Regions from separate parts of the Mesobacillus jeotgali genome, predicted to be linked through region 1. Evidence: riboswitches for the same ligand, from Rfam matches in the RefSeq annotation. Region 1 holds a riboswitch; each other region holds the start of a gene.
The links. A riboswitch is a leader RNA that binds a small molecule or an ion and turns the genes downstream of it on or off. The one in region 1 is predicted to bind thiamine pyrophosphate.
Positions count from the first base shown of each region.

Region 2: linked by a shared signal. The riboswitch ahead of FOF60_RS14645 (YkoF family thiamine/hydroxymethylpyrimidine-binding protein) and the one ahead of thiT (energy-coupled thiamine transporter ThiT) in region 1 are both predicted to bind thiamine pyrophosphate.
Region 3: linked by a shared signal. The riboswitch ahead of tenA (thiaminase II) and the one ahead of thiT (energy-coupled thiamine transporter ThiT) in region 1 are both predicted to bind thiamine pyrophosphate.

Region 1 is NZ_CP109811.1:1,146,694-1,150,654, reverse strand. It holds gene feoB (ferrous iron transport protein B) at 1-705, opposite strand, end outside; gene FOF60_RS05730 (FeoA family protein) at 705-929, opposite strand; gene thiT (energy-coupled thiamine transporter ThiT) at 1,197-1,793, opposite strand; TPP riboswitch at 1,903-2,009, opposite strand; gene FOF60_RS05720 (histidine kinase N-terminal domain-containing protein) at 2,268-3,398, shown strand; gene FOF60_RS05715 (dicarboxylate/amino acid:cation symporter) at 3,451-3,961, opposite strand, start outside.
Region 2 is NZ_CP109811.1:2,865,032-2,868,992, forward strand. It holds gene FOF60_RS14625 (hypothetical protein) at 1-62, opposite strand, end outside; gene FOF60_RS14630 (hypothetical protein) at 243-398, shown strand; gene FOF60_RS14635 (hypothetical protein) at 468-710, opposite strand; gene FOF60_RS14640 (hypothetical protein) at 885-1,073, opposite strand; TPP riboswitch at 1,682-1,780, shown strand; gene FOF60_RS14645 (YkoF family thiamine/hydroxymethylpyrimidine-binding protein) at 1,884-2,486, shown strand; gene FOF60_RS14650 (ECF transporter S component) at 2,486-3,082, shown strand; gene FOF60_RS14655 (ABC transporter ATP-binding protein) at 3,066-3,961, shown strand, end outside.
Region 3 is NZ_CP109811.1:2,341,261-2,345,221, forward strand. It holds gene FOF60_RS11920 (DUF2935 domain-containing protein) at 1-796, shown strand, start outside; gene tenA (thiaminase II) at 880-1,551, opposite strand; TPP riboswitch at 1,631-1,740, opposite strand; gene FOF60_RS11930 (hypothetical protein) at 1,914-2,129, shown strand; gene qoxD (cytochrome aa3 quinol oxidase subunit IV) at 2,391-2,690, opposite strand; gene qoxC (cytochrome aa3 quinol oxidase subunit III) at 2,692-3,297, opposite strand; gene qoxB (cytochrome aa3 quinol oxidase subunit I) at 3,287-3,961, opposite strand, start outside.

The sequences.
Region 1 (3,961 bases):
GCCCAAGTTTTGCTGTTCAGAAATAGAAACATGGTTAACCAAGGTGTCAATCTCACCCGATGGCAAAATAGTTTCTAAATAGCTTTTCACATAGGGATTGCCTTCAAACAGCTGAAGTGCAAGCCATCGAACCGGGTGTTGCGTCTTTCCGGCCAGTTTGTTCTCAAGCTCCAGGATGCCCGCTTCAATCGCTTTTCCATAATAAATGAGATTCGACTTCCCGATACCAATAACTCCGCCAGTCACCAGCTCTGCAAGTTCATTACACCCTTTTCCTGACCTGGCAACAACAGGTGCTACTGCCACGCCCAATGATTGAGACAGTTTAGCAATATCAATGTCAATACCACGGTTTTTAGCCACATCCAGCATGTTTAAGCCAATAATGACAGGTGCACCGTATTCCAACAGCTGCATAGTAAGGTGGAGATTGCGCCTTAACTGAGAAGCGTCCAGGATATTGAGAAGTTTTTCGAATGGTTCATTCAGGAAGAAATTCGTTACAACACCTTCATCTTTAGAAAGTGGATTGAGGGTATACACCCCGGGAAGGTCAATAAGCTGGTCCCTGCCATTTTTAAGTAATCCAACTTTCTTTTCGACCGTTACCCCGCTCCAGTTGCCGACATATTCATAGGAACCTGTTAAGTTATTAAACAATGATGTTTTTCCAGTGTTTGGATTGCCAATGAGCGCAATATTCATCATACTCGCTCCACTTCAATCCTTAGGGCTTCTTTGCGGCGGATACCGATGCATTGCCCGCAGGATTCAACCATGACTGGGCCGCCAAAAGGCAGTATGCATTTTACGCACACTTCAGAGCCTTCTGCTATTCCCAAATCAAGCAATCTTCTTCTGACAAATTTGTCAGCACTTGCAATATTCATGATCCGGCCTTTTTCACCAGTCTTTAATTTTCCCAGCATAGCCATCACCTTTTTTTAGTTTAATAGTTATGATAAAACTCTTTGATGATTCTTTTTTCTAAATGAGAATGATTATCTTTATTTAACCAGTTGACGGCGAGATACACTGTGACATAAATCACTAAGATTACGCTTGCAACGTATATTTATTGCAAACTCCATATAATTGACAATATTTTCACCCACAATCACTTCATTTTCATCATATACCCTTATAGGTATAAAGTGCGCATAAAAAATAGGAGAGCTTTTCAGCTCCCCCATCTGCTACATTTTATTGCTTACAGGTGTCGACTTAACCATTCTCGATGGTGCGTAGCCGATGACCAGAATAATGATAATGGCACTTAAGATCATGCTCGGAATCATATAGGTACCGTTATAGATTATTGAATAAAGCCACGCTGGCTGTCCTTCTGGCGCCCAGACTCCAAAAAAGATCCAGCCCGAAAAGAAATGAGCGATAAAGCGAAGCAAGCTTCCAATAAAGGTACCGGCGATGATCAAACCAATCCACTTTGTCTTATTTCCATTCTGGATATTTTCCTTGATCTGCCTCGCAAAAATACCGGCAGCTCCCAGTACAGTAAATGCAACCACATAATCAATGAATCCCTGTACAGGGTGGTATATTTGCGAGAAGCCAAGGATGAATTGCAAAAGTCCGAGCAGCAGCCCGGTTATTGCGCCGCCTTTTATTCCCCAGCGGAACGCCATCAGGAATACAGGCACCATCGCAATCGACACTGATCCTCCCTGGGGCCAGATTCTTGAAAATAAAAATCCGGAAAATAAATCAAGCAAATAAGCCAGTGCGGAAAATACGGCTATTTCCACTAAAAAGAGAGTTTGTTTTTGTTTCATGTTATGTTCCTCCTTCTTTTCAGAATGAGGTCCGTTTCTACCACGCCTTTTCTGCTTCAGAAACAAAAAAAGCAATCGTGGGGATCGATATAGGATTCCCAAGATTGCTTTCCTATCGCATCCACATTCCTTCGCTAGCATTAACTAACAGGTTCAAAGGGTAAGAACTCGGCCGCTCACTCTCAGCTACTTTACGCAGCTCCCCTTGTGGTTATTATTTAGTTTCTACACTATGAATATACTACTTCTGCCATTCAATAACAAGTAGAACCTGTCAGCAGACTCTGCACTTCCCAATTAATGTCGATGGAACAATAGACAAAACTCTTTCATTGTTGCTAAAAAAGTCGGTCTTTTGTCACGATTTTAGCTATTCGACGTGATTCAGCGCATGTTCTTAATATTCGACAAAGGGATTTCGGGTTTTTCCTCGAATCTTTAATACCGAAATGAAAAACTGGGGGACTTAATGAAATGCTGCCAATTACGGATAACCGATTGCTTAGCTTCCTGACTAGTGAAAAAGAAAACCTGATAGCTGACTGGACGGAAAAAATAATCGTCTCAGAAGATGATCCATATAAAGAGAAAATAAGCAAGAACGCTGAGAGAATGTATGCAGTCATTCTCTCGGTGTTTTCTAGGACAAGCGAAGAATTGGAAGAACATATTCAGGAGCTTGCTTTCATGGTCGGAGAAGAACGGGTTCGTGCTGACATTAACATTGGCGATTTTGTCTATAATGTCAATTCCGGACGCTCCGTTTTATATAAACATCTTCATAAAATGAATATGGAATGGACAGAAATGCAAGAGGCCATCAACTCGATCAATTACTGTTTCGATACCTTTTTATATTACGCTGTATCCTATTATAATGAACAGAAAAACAAGATTATCGAGGAAAAGAACCAGTTCATCGATTCAACGCATAAAGACAGGCTGACATTGCTTGGGCAAATGACGTCTAGCTTCATCCATGAATTCCGCAATCCGTTGACTTCTATTCAGGGCTTCATCCAGCTCTTGAGATCTGAACACCAAGATATGAAGTATCTCGATATCATCTCAAGCGAGCTTGAGCAGCTGAATTTCCGAATTTCACAATTCTTGCTGCTGTCAAAAAAAGAGCTGATTGGAAAAGAAAAGACACATTTCTCTTTAAATAAAATGATTGATGAGGTTTTAAATTTCCTATATCCCAGCATCCTTGACACGAATGTCCGCGTGATCAAAGAGGTAGCAGAGGATATGGATTTGTACGGCTATGCTGATGAAATCAGGCAGGTCCTCATCAACATCATCTTTAATGCCATTGACGTATTGAGCCAATACCGTGATGACCCACAGATTGAAATCAAAGGATTTTTCGTGAATGATACCCATATCAAAATAGAAATTTCGAATAATGGGCCAATCATACCCGACCATTTGCTAAAAACCATCTTTGAGCCATTCGTCACGACCAAAACACTTGGAACCGGACTTGGGTTGTTCGTCTGCAGGGAAATAATCGAAAAGCATAAAGGCATACTTGCCTGTTCATCAGAACCTGACAAGACGTCTTTCATTATGCTGCTGCCTTTGACAAGAATCGAAATCTGACATATAACCTGAACAAGAAGACCCCGCCGGCAAAGGCGGGGTCTCTTCTACTTTAATCTAAATATTCAAGAGAGCGGTTGTCTGCCATATTTTTAACTTTGCTTTTCTCCGGTCTTACTTGATGCTTTTTCTCAGTTTCAGAGACGATGACCGCACAAGCTGCATCTCCTGTAATGTTGACAGCGGTGCGAGCCATATCAAGCAAACGGTCAATCCCGAGAATGAGGCCGATTCCTTCAACAGGCAGACCTACAGATTGGAGGACCATGGCCAGCATGATCAAACCAACACCTGGAACACCTGCCGTCCCTATACTTGCAAGCACGGCAGTCAAGACGACAGTCAAAAGCTCTGCCATTGTAAGGTCGGCACCGTATACCTGTGCGATGAATACGGTAGCTACACCCTGCATGATCGCGGTACCGTCCATGTTGATCGTCGCTCCGAGAGGCTGAACGAAGCTGCTGACAGATTCAGGGACACGCAGGTTCTTCTGAGCTGTTTCCATTGATACCGGCAGTGTGGCATTACTGCTCGATGTACTGAAGGCTACTCCCATAGCA
Region 2 (3,961 bases), 1.7 Mb from region 1:
AAATCAATTTTAAGAAACTGCTGGTCATCATCAAATTGGTAAACAGATTTCACTATATCCACGCTTCCCTCCATTAGTAAAGTAGAGATAGTTTCCCACTGTAAGCGAAAGTTAATGAATCCGTTTTGCATGATTTAAAATCGTTAGTAAATACTTACAACGACGGTACCCGAGGCATGAATCTTTCTGATAAGGGAAGAAGTAATATACACAGTACTAAACAAAGGCAGGAGGATGAGAAAATGGAGCAAAAACAAAATAACCATAAACATTTCAATGAGGAAAATGAACAGCATAGTATGGTTTGCAATGACCAGTTATTTTTTCAGGAATTAAGGATAGCAGCTGAAGAGGCTGAACGAGACAGCATCGATACAGATCAAAATAAAGCAAAATAAAAAGAGAAAGGCAAATCGCCTTTCTCTTCCTATTTAGGGTCAGTAACGCAAACATTTACATAAAGTGCTTTAACTAATGAACCGGTCCCTTTCCGCTGCATCTTCTTCCCGCTGTGCTTCTCTTTCTTCATACCAAAATTTAATATGAGTCAGGATCGAGAAAACGAGGAAAAAGTTCATCGACCAGACACTGACAAACGGGGCCATCCCCCCGAACTCAATCGTCTCATACTGTTTGAATACCATTACAATATATGACTCAATGAACACAAGGACAAAGCCGGCTACACCTGCAATTGCCATTCGCATCATAATCAAAAACCACCTTATCGTATTATCAGATTATTTAAATAATACGACTAATTATTGATTAACGCAACTGTTTTGTTCACTAATTCGCCATATTTGAACCTTGACAATTTGGCATAGTCTAATTTACCCATACATCTTTTTTCATGGACAATTAATATTTGAACTCAGTCCGATTTATCTATTCAACTTCTTTTGCTTTTGCATGATTTCATATGATTTTTCTATTATATCTGTTAATACATCGCCTTTGTATATCCTGCCGATTTTTGTATTCTCTTGATAATATTCGACAATCTCATCTAGTTTATCAGATGTTTCCTTCGATACTCTCACATTCAATTGAATTCTCTGGGCCTCATTCATGGAACAGATTTCCCTCCAAATCCTTTAATTCTATGTAAAAAAATACAATTCATCAATTTGCTAGCAGTTTGATAGTATGTAGATATATGTCGCTAACTAAGCCGCAACGCCCTTTATTTTAACATAATCTATCACCTTACAACACTATGTTGTTTTTCCTATCCTCTTCCAGGGTAATTTATATCAAGATTTGTTTTTAACGAGGGAATTATTTAGGGTTACATGACTGTTTGAGCTTTTCCCAGTTGCCCTATTAAAATTTGAATGACATGGAGATTTTCTATGAAGCTTACAAATTGGTCCTACACAAAGAGATATAATATTAAAGCGCAGTTTGACGTTTTTCCAAACTCGGTCGTTATATTTCGCCAAATCAAAGATTACTATTTCGTTTATACTGTTAAATGGTCTTTAAGTGACCCTGTCGTTTCGAAAAAAGATCTAGGCGAAATGGAACTGTTGCTGAATATGGACCTCGGTACTCTGGGGAGCTATTGCCAAAGAAAAGTTTTTGGAAACCATTCGGAATGATACAAATTTTTAAAATTAGCCATTTACAATACAGCCTATTTACATTAAGATGATTTTGAAAACAACAACTGCATAGGTTTTTGCACTAGGGGAGCTTTTGGCTGAGAAGAACTTTGTTCTGACCCTTATTACCCGATCTGGATAATACCAGCGTGGGGAAGTGCAGGCGAAGCTCTTCGTTATATCTCTTTTTTTATCTGACGATAGAATTCAACTGCATCCACCACGCTGGATGCAGTTTTTTGTTTTTTATCAAGTGAACAAAGGAGATGTAATGGTATGAATGAAATTTTTTGCGGTACAAGTGAGATTACAGGGGCCACGTTTACGATTTCCCCAATGTCAGACAGGTTTGTGGACATTATTCTCTCTGCATTGAAGGAAGTTGATACATCAAAGGTATGGATGAAGACAGATGATGTCAGCACATGTGTCCGGGGACGTTCTGAACATGTTTTTGATGTAGTTAAAGCGATATTCCTGAACGCTTCAATCGGTGGAGGTCATGTGGTCCTGAATGCCACGTTTTCAAATGGATGTCCTGGTGACAGTGCAGGGGATGCTTTTATGGCGGAAGATTCATATTTAATGAATGAGGAGCGTTCTCAAAAAATCAACCAGGAGGTCGCAGCCCAGTTTGCTCTCTATCCTTTGGGAATCCCCGGATATATGAATGTAATCATGGATCAAATAAAAACGGTTGATCAACAAGGAGTCTTTAGCGGAGGAGTTCATTATGCTTCAAGATTGGACGGCGACGCCAATAAGGTTTTTACCGGGATGGAAAACGCTTTTGATGGTGCCAGGAACAGTGATTCTTCACATATTGTTATGACGGTGACCATGTCCGCCAACAGCCCTTCCCGTAAGGAGGGACGATAATGCTCGCAAACTGGAAACTTCGAGAGGTTGTAGTTTTATCCGTATTGGCAGTTGTTTTTGGCGTAATCTACCTCCTGTTCTTACAGCTCGGCAATGTGCTTGTAGGCATGTTCGGACTAATCGGCTATGACTTGATCTTCGGGATCTGGTTCATCGTTTCCATCATAGCTGCCTACATCATCAGGAAGCCTGGAGCAGCGGTGTTATCAGAAACAATCGCAGCAACAATCGAGGTCATGCTTGGAAATGCTATTGGTCCGCGTCTGATCCTGGCCGGTATTATCCAGGGACTGGGTGCAGAAGCCGCATTTGCGGCAACCAAATGGAAGAACTATTCTACATGGGTTCTTGTAGCAGCAGGAATGGGGTCTTCCCTCACCAGCTTCGCATGGGGCTATTTTTTAGGCGGCTTCTCCGCTCTATCACCTGGTTATGTAACAGCCATGTTTGTCGTCAGGCTTATTAGCGGTGCAATCTTAGCGGGTCTTCTAGGTAAATACATAAGCGACAGCCTCGCTAAAACAGGAGCGTTGAATAGCTTCCCGCTTGGAAAGGAAGCCAGAAAGGCAAAGCAGAACAATGATATCTCAGCCTAGTCTTCCATTTCTTGAAGTGTCAAACGTAACGTTCCGATTTGAGGAGGATCAGGATGATATTTTAAAGAATATCACTTTTGATATTAATGAAAATGAGAACATTCTTGTACTGGGTCCAAGCGGTTCAGGTAAGAGCACACTCGCATACTGTATGAATAATCTATATCCAGCGTCTGTTGATGGAATAATGAGCGGCAGCATAAAATTCAGAGGAAAGGAATTATCCTCCTTCGAGTCCGGAAAGATAAATCAAAAAGTCGGGTTGGTCATGCAGGATCCTGATTCTCAGTTTTGCATGCTGACTGTCGAGGAAGAATTAGCTTTTGTTTTAGAGAATATTCAATTTCCTAGATCGGAAATGAAAGAAAGAATAGATTATGCCCTAGACTTAGTAGACATAAGGCACTTTAAACACAGGCTGATCCACTCACTCTCTGGCGGGCAAAAGCAAAAGCTTGCGATTGCATGTGCACTGGCAATGGAACCTGAGTTATTAATACTTGATGAACCTACTGCCAATCTGGACCCCGCCTCAGGGTTCGAATTGGTCCAAACGTTAAAAAGATTAAAGAATGAGCACTCGTTTAGCATCCTAGTTATCGAGCATAACCTGGATCATTGGCTCGAAGTGATGGATCGCTGCATCATATTGAATTCTGCGGGTGAACTGTTTTTTAATGGTCCGCCTGATGTTTGTTTTAATCATTTTGCAAAAGAACTGGCAAGTGAAGGGATTTGGTTACCCCGCTCTATTGACGCAGGGTTGAAGCTTCGGGAGGCTGGATTGCTAATGTCCTCCTTCCTGCCTATGACGATTGATGAACTGATTGAAAATAGTATAGATTTAGGGAAAACAGTGAATTTCTTAAAAACGGATGG
Region 3 (3,961 bases), 1.2 Mb from region 1:
TGAACATTCATTTTGGATTGAAATGCTGCAGGATCACGCTTATTTTGTCAGGGACGGTTTGTCTCCAAATGAATCGGAGTATGTGGAAATTGCGAGGCAATTTATACGGTTATATGGCGAACTTTTAGGCGAGTTACAGTCGATTCCTCGTCAAACAGGCTACCAGGACAGTCAAATGATTGATTTTTCAAGAAAAGCATGGCAGGTTGCTAAAAGCTATTATGATTTTGAAGGTACACTGCAATCATTACGAATTGATAACAAAGTTAACCTTAACTTGTCACCAACCTATTTAAACGGTACATTAAGTGAAAATCAGGAGTATTTACGGATATTGAGCTATCTGGTACAAGGCCAAGAACCAGTACGGTTGTCCGTTACACAGGTGATGGACCTTTGGCTTGAAGACCAGCTTGGCCACGCGGTACTTTTTGAAAATCTCCTCGATCCAATTGAAGTCGAAGCCAACATAGTAACGCAGGAGTACAAACGAAGATTTCAGCTTTACATTGTCCAGAATCACCATTTGAAAAATTATCTTCGGGTAAAACAGCCAGGCTTTGCCCGTCAGCAGGAATTCATCTATGAAGTAGGAAAGACGACGCTGGAAATGGATCATTATATTAGAAAGATGGTGGAAAAGTATAAGGCCAATACACTTTTGAATAAAACAAATCTCCGCTTTCTGGAGCATCACTTTCCAGAAACCTGTTACTTTCTTGCCAGTTTAAGCTACTATGAACCAAGGCTGCAGGCACAAGTCGGCAATTGCTCCTTGTCGAAGCCTTCCTTTTAGGCAAAAAACAACAGCATGAAGTGACCTGTTTGCACCCTGAATTAAAACAACGGGAAGGATCCCGTTGTTTTTTATGTTCGCTTTTACAATTCAATAGGCCATTTTTCTTGATTGTATGCCATGTCCCAAAACATGAATTCATACTGGCTGCTTATGATAAAATGCAGTTTCATTTTTTCTTTTTCTATATTTGACGCTTCCACTGCAAGCTGATCAAGCCTGTTTAGCTGCTCATTTACAAGTTCACTGAACCATTCTCCTCCATATGCTGCAATCCATTCTTGATAAATTTGGACATTGGGGGTGGATCCCTTAAACAATTGTCCAATTTCATGGTAAATCCAGTAGCATGGTAGGATGGCTGCGATGATTTCAGCCAGGCTTCCTGAAGCAGCAACTCGATAAAGATGGGAAGTGTAAGCATAGGCAGTAGGAGAGGGGTTAAACTCCGCTAGTTCTTGTTTTGTTACTTCCAGTTGCTTTAGAAAATTTTCATGCAAACCAAGTTCAGCCTCATAAGTCCCCATGGAATGGGCTGCCATTCTCGAAGTGGTGAACAAATCAGCTGCTCTTGACGCTGCGATTGCCTGTATCCTGGCAAAATGGGAAAGGTAATAGGAATCCTGTAAAACATAATAGCGAAAGGATTCCATTGCTAAATTACCATTTGCAATTCCCTGTACAAATGGGTGATCAAAATTTGCCCGCCAGATTGGATCAGCCTGTCTCTTTAACTCCTCAGTAAAACTCTTCATAAAAATCTCCTCCTCTTCCTGTTTAGCCCAATAAAAAAACCACTTTCCAAAGAAAGTGGTTTTATTGGCACAACAAAAAATGTCCCAAATTCCACTTTCCTACGCTGGTATAAACCAGATCAGGTTCCAAGGGTCTCAAAGTTTCACTTTAATCTCAGCCTTAAATCAAAGGCACCCCTAGTGGTAAAATACGGATATTTAGATTTCATCTGTAATCATAATAGCTTGGCTGTTGAAGAGTCAAGCTATTAAGGAAAAATAAATTGTGAAAAAATTTGGTGCTAATTGTGAACATTATGTGACATTTGTTTATAAATTCTGTTAATATTAAAATTACATACGAAAAAGTGGGGGAATGAGAAGTGGGAAAACTTCTTATGTATTTTTATTTAATCGTTGGATTGTATTGTCTTGTAAGCGGATTCCTGGCATTGATGTCACACGGATTCCAGCATGCAGTATTATCACTGTTTCTGGCAGCATTTAACTTCGCGATGTTCTCACTATTCAAGAAAGAAGGCAAACTGCCACGATTGCGTTTAATCAAAGGACGCAAAGGCGAGATGGCTAAAATTTAGTTCATTAATGAAAAGTGAAGGTTGTTTGAAGTAGAGTAAGGTTGGGACAAAATCCCGGCCGCCTAAGCAAAAGTTGTCCGAAGTAGGGGCATGTTCGGACAAAATCTCGTTGGCCCAAGCAAAGATTGTCCGAAGTAAGAGCATGTTCGGACAAAATCCAGCTGCCTCAACCGAAAATTGTCTGAATCAGCATCAATTATTCAAAATGAGCCCACAAAAAAACCAGGTCACCCCTGAGAGGATGCCTGGTTTCATTTCATTTTAATGCGAGTGTCCAGAAGTCATGACCCAGATGGATCCTGCAACTATGACAACTGCGATAAAAGCTGAATAAATGATATTGATATTATTGGTTACTTTATCATCGCCTTCATTGATGTGCATGAACATGTATAGCTGGATTCCGGCCTGGATAACTGCCAGTGTTCCGATGATCCACATGACTGCCTTCATTGAGAGTGAGCTCTGAAGGGCAATCCATGCTGCTCCGAATGTCAGGACTAGTGACATGAAGAATCCGATGACATGACTGATTGGGAAGCCTTTAGAATGCTTATCCATTTTACATCACCAACCCTTGTAAATAAACAAATGTGAAGATGAAGATCCAGACGACGTCAAGGAAGTGCCAGTACAGTCCGAAGATAAATGCTTTGCGGGCTGTAACAGGTGTTAATCCTCGCTGCAATATCTGGATGATCAGCAGGATAGCCCAGCCAATCCCGATTGTAACGTGCAAACCGTGTGTTCCAAGCAGAACGAAGAAGCTGGATAGGAACGCACTTGTCTGCATCGTAGCACCTTCATGGACATAATGGATAAACTCGCGAACCTCCATGAACAGGAAGCCGCCGCCCAGCAATAATGTGAATACGAGCCACATCAGCATGCCTTTAATATTGCTTCTGCGCATTTCGAAGATCGAGATTCCCATTGTAAAACTGCTTGTCAGCAGCAGGAAAGTCTGGATCATGACATCTCTTACAATAAAAATATCTTTTTGTGTAGGACCGCCTGCATATCTTTCACCGAGCACTCCATACACTCCGAAAAGGGTAGCGAACAGCACGATTTCTGCTCCAAGGAAGACCCAGAAGCCGAGGATATTCATCCTATTTTGTTCTGTCTGGTATTCAAGCGGTAAAGCTGCATTGACTTTAGCTGACATGGTTCTTCACTCCTTTGTTCGCGCCTTTTCTCCATTTGCTTTCTGTCTCAAAGATTTCATCCTTGTGGACATGGAAACCTTCATCATAATCAAATGAACGGAAGGCAAGACCAGCAAGAATACCTAGAGCGGCAACTCCGGCTGCAATCGTCCACTCGAACACAAGCAGGAATCCAGAAATTCCAAATACGACACCCATATAAATTGGAATCCATGTATTGCTTGGCAAGTGGATTTCTTCAATCTCATCTTCAGCAAGCGGCCGAAGTTCATTGTTCTTTTTCATGTGCCAGAATGCATCAAGCTTCGTAACCTCTGGCAGTGAAGCAAAGTTATAATGCTGTACAGGTGTTGCAGTAGCCCACTCAAGTGTTCTTGCATCCCATGGGTCATTGCCGATATTACGTTCAGCGTTACGTGCGCTCCAGTAGATGTTGTACACAAGAGCCGCAAAGCCTGCCGCAAGAATTACTGAACCAACAGCAGAAATCATCATTAATGGACCAAACCCAGTTTCAGCTGAGTAAGTGTACGCGCGGCGGACCGCACCGTCAAGTCCAAGGAAGAACATTGGCATGAACGTTACGTTGAACCCAACAACGAACAGCCAGAAGTGCCATTTGCCGATTTTCTCATTAAGCATATAGCCAAACATTTTTGGCCA